DNA from 2 places in the Protofrankia sp. Cr1 genome. Region 1 is predicted to be linked to the other one. Evidence: predicted binding sites of a transcription regulator. Region 1 holds the regulator's gene; the other holds the start of a gene.
The links. Region 1 encodes LexA, which represses DNA repair genes until DNA is damaged. Its sites were predicted from a motif close to CGAACNNNNGTTCG; they were not measured.
Positions count from the first base shown of each region.

Region 2: the regulator LexA is predicted to act here: its motif matches at 1,467-1,480, upstream of ruvC (crossover junction endodeoxyribonuclease RuvC).

Region 1 covers NZ_CAUVXO010000016.1:28,724-30,924, forward strand. Annotated here, with positions in the region: gene nrdR (transcriptional regulator NrdR) at 1-65, opposite strand, end outside; gene U9980_RS03265 (LysM peptidoglycan-binding domain-containing protein) at 175-429, opposite strand; gene lexA (transcriptional repressor LexA) at 747-1,520, shown strand; partial or broken gene miaA (tRNA (adenosine(37)-N6)-dimethylallyltransferase MiaA) at 1,523-2,201, shown strand, end outside.
Region 2 covers NZ_CAUVXO010000023.1:20,928-23,128, forward strand. Annotated here, with positions in the region: gene ruvB (Holliday junction branch migration DNA helicase RuvB) at 1-91, opposite strand, end outside; partial or broken gene ruvA (Holliday junction branch migration protein RuvA) at 100-826, opposite strand; gene ruvC (crossover junction endodeoxyribonuclease RuvC) at 823-1,359, opposite strand; gene U9980_RS04195 (YebC/PmpR family DNA-binding transcriptional regulator) at 1,576-2,201, opposite strand, start outside.

The DNA of each region.
Region 1 (2,201 bases):
CCTTCCTCAGCCTCGCGGCTGTCGACAACCCTGCTGTCCGGGTGTCGACAGAACGGGCATCGCACGGACGATCCCCCAAGATCTTGACGACTTACAACTCCGCAACTACCACATGTTGTGGTTAACCATAGGGCTCACCACCATGAACTGGCAAACCGTCGGCGCGTCCGACGGTCACGGCAGGCGAAGCGCCTGCCCGGGAACAAGATCGGTGGTGGCAAGCTGATTCATACCGGCCAGCCGCGCCACGATCACCCGAGTGTCACCCTCAGGAGCCAGCGCACGCGCTATGCCCCATAAGGTCTCTCCGGACCGGACCACGTGAACACGACTGGAACCCGCACCGCCGCGCGGTGCGGCCAACGATGTGACCCGCGCGAGGGACAAGATCAGACAGAAGGCAATCGCGACGAGCGCAACCAGGACCATCCGGCCTCGCCGGGTCAATCTCAGTGGAGGCAGCGCCGGCCGCTCCACCACGCACCCCTTCAACACACCCCTTCACCCCTTGAGATCACGAACTACGAACAGCCGTTCGATCGAACGTCTGATCGAGTTTGTACCTCATGACTCCGACAGAATCGCCACGACACGCTCGAACAGACGTTTGAAAAATCCGGTCGCTGCGGTTACGGTCGTACCGATGAGATGTCGGTCGTGGCCACCGGCTCCGGTTCCTGGCGAAAACACCAGGTCTACCGGGAGCGGAGTCTGTCACGACCGCAAAACGAAGGAGAACGGCAGGTATGACCACCGACCCCAACCGCACCCGACGTGGCCGGCCACCGCGCGGTACCGTGCGCGACCTGCCGGATGGGCCGGCGGACGCGTCGGGCCTGACCCCCCGCCAACGCAAGGTGTTGGAGGTGATCCGCAATGCCGTCGAACGCCGCGGATATCCGCCCAGTGTCCGCGAGATCGGCGAAGCGGTCGGGCTCACCAGCACGAGCAGCGTCGCGCATCAGCTCAAGATGCTGGAGGAGAAGGGCTTCCTGCGCCGTGACCCCCACCGTCCGCGGGCCATGGAAGTGCTCTCAGCGGACGCGCCGGTACGGCCGACGGCACGCGACAGCCTTCACCTCGGGCCGCCACTGGCCCTGACGGCCGACACCGGGGAGTCCACCGCCGCGCCGGAAGCCCGCCGTGAAGCGGCCTACGTGCCCGTCCTCGGTCGTATCGCGGCGGGTGGGCCGATCCTTGCCGAGCAGGCGGTGGAGGACATCTTCCCGCTTCCCCGTGAGATCGTCGGCGAGGGCACGCTGTTCATGCTGAGAGTTGTCGGAGACTCCATGGTCAATGCCGCGATCTGCGACGGGGACTGGGTGGTCGTCCGCCAGCAGCCGGTCGCGGACAACGGCGAGATAGTCGCCGCGATGATCGACGGCGAGGCAACGGTCAAGACGTTGCGTCACCGTGACGGCCACGCATGGCTCCAGCCGCAGAACCCGGCCTATGCCGAAATTCCGGGCGACGAAGCGTCGATCCTCGGTCGGATCGTCGCGGTCCTACGCCGGGTCTGAACATGGATGGTTGTGCCGACCGGGACAGGGCCGACCGCAAGCAGGCCGGGCGAGTGGTGGCGGTCGTCGGTCCGACCGCGGCCGGCAAGAGCGAGCTCGCGATCGATCTCGCCGCCACCCTCGGCGGTGAGATCGTCAATGCCGACTCCATGCAGCTCTACCGCGGCATGGACATCGGCACAGCCAAAGTGCCGCCACGGGATCGCAAGGGCATCCCGCACCATCTGCTTGACGTCTGGGACGTCACCCACACCGCCGACGTGGCGTCGTACCAGGCAAGGGCACGAACAGTCATCGACAATCTTCTGCTTGCCGGTCGGACCCCGGTACTCGTCGGCGGCTCCGGGCTCTATATCAGGGCTGTCATCGACGACCTCAGGTTTCCCGGCACCGACCCGGCGGTGCGAGCACGCCTTGAACGGGAGCTGTCCGAACGTGGGGCTGCCGCGTTACACGCCGACCTGACCGCACGCGCGCCGCAGGCAGCTGCGGCCATACTGGTCGGCAACGGTCGTCGCATCGTGCGCGCGCTGGAAGTGGTGGAGCTCACCGGCGGCTTCACCGCCTCCCTACCGGAGCACCGCGCGGTCTATGACGTTGTTCAGATCGGTCTCGATCATCCCCAGCTCGATGCCCGGGTCGCCGACCGCGTGGCGGAGATGTGGGCTGCCGGCATGGTCG
Region 2 (2,201 bases), on a different contig from region 1:
TGAACTCCGCCAGGCTCCCCGGCCGCAGACCGGCCTCGAACGCCTGCTCCTCCGGCTCAGCCACCGGCGAGACCAGACCCTCGGCATCCACAGGCTGCATCACCGGGGCCGCAGGGCGGCCAGCGTCCGGCGCAGCAGCAGAGCTACCGTGTCCGGCGCCTGATCGTCACCGACAGCGGCAGCGTCACCCAGGCCGTTGTCACTGGCGCGCACTGTGGTCAGCGCGTCCTCGGCCTCACGCGCGGTGTAGCCAAGCCCGAGCAGCGCGAGACGAACCTGTTCGGCAACGGCGACCCGGGGTCTGTCTGGCACCGCCGACGGACCGCCGCCCACGCCGGCATCGCTGTTCGCGTCGGCATCGTTGTCCGCGTCGGCACCGTTGTTCGCGCCGGCGTTCCCACCCTGGGCCACGGGCACCGACATCGGCGCGGCGAGGCGGTCCTTGAGATCGAGGACGATGCGCTGCGCACCCTTGCGGCCGATGCCGGGCACCTTGGTCAGAGCGGCCAGATCCTCAGCCGCGACCGCGCGGCGCACGCCCGTCGGGGCTGTGCACGCCGAGGACGGCCTGGGCGAGCCGGGGACCGACCCCGGACGCGCTCTGCAGGGTTTCGAAGACGTCACGTTCGTCGGCATCGGCGAACCCGTAGAGAGTGAGCTCGGTCTCCCGGACGACCAGGGTGGTGGCCAGGCGCGCATCCTGGCCTACCCGCAGCCGTGACAGCGTCGCGGGGGTGCACTGCACGAGCAGCCCGACCCCACCGACCTCGACGACGGCTGCTTCGGGTGACAAGGCTGCGACCGTGCCCGAAACAGAAGCGATCATCGACCGGTCTCCTTCCGGACAGCCTGGCCACCGTGGACCGCAGCCGCCATCCTGGCCAGCGCCGGGCCACGCCACAGGTGGCACAGGGCCAGGGCCAGGGCGTCCGCCGCGTCGGCCGGACGCGGCGGATCGGGCAACCTCAGCAGGCGGCTCACCATGAACGCCACCTGGGCCTTGTCCGCCCGGCCGCTACCGCTGACCGCGGCCTTCACCTCGCTGGGCGTGTACAGCGCCACCGGTAGGCCCCGCCGGGCCGCCGCGACGATGGCCACCGCCCCGGCCTGCGCGGTACCCATGACCGTCCGGACGTTGGCCTGGCTGAACACCCGCTCGACCGCGACCGCATCGGGGTTGTGCCGGCCGATCCATTCATCCAGGCCCTGCTCAAGTGCCCACAGCCGGGCTGCGACGTCGTCGGTGGCCGGCGTGCGCAGCACACCGACCGCAACCAGCGAGGCGTTCCGGCCGGGGCCGCCGTCAACCACACCGAGACCGCAGCGCGTGAGCCCCGGATCGACACCGAGCACCAGCACCAGCGCCCTCCCGCTGGCTGGTCCGCGGACCAGCCGTTCTGAATCCTGACTTCAGCTACCGTCGACCATTGTGGCCCCGTGACGGTTCGCCACGGTCGCGACACGCGCGAACGTCCGTTCGACTCTCGAAACGCCAGGTCGCACCTGACACCCGCGCGTTGCGATGCGCGAGGAGTGAGGCGCAAGGAGTGACTGGCAGCCGGCGAGAAAAACCCGTCAGGCCGAGACCAACTCCATGATCTCATCCGAGATGTCAGCATTAAACCAGACATTTTGGACATCGTCGAGATCTTCCACCGCCTCGACGAGTTTGAGGACCTTGCGGGCGGATTCCTCGTCCAACGGCACGCTGACGCTCGGCAGCCACGACAGGTCCGCGGCCGAAACCGCGAGCGCGGCGCCCAGCGCGGCGACCCGCACCACATTGAGGTCCGTCGCCTCGGACACGACCTCGAAGGCGTCACCCAGGTCGTTGACCTCCTCAGCGCCGGCGTCGAGAACGGCGGCCAGGACGTCATCCTCGCTCAGACCGGGCGTTTTGGGGACCAGGACGACGCCCTTGCGGTTGAACAGGTACGAGACCGAACCGGGGTCCGCGACGGTACCACCGTTTCGGGTGATCGCGACCCGGACGTCGGAGGCGGCCCGGTTGCGGTTGTCGGTGAGGCACTCGACCAGGACGGCCACACCGCTGGGCCCGTACGCTTCGTAGGTGATCTCCTCGTAGTTGACGCCGCCGGCGAGCTCCCCCGAGCCCCGCTTGACGGCCCGGTCGATGTTGTCGTTCGGCACCGACTGCGACTTGGCCTTGGCAATGGCGTCCGCCAAGGTCGGGTTTCCGG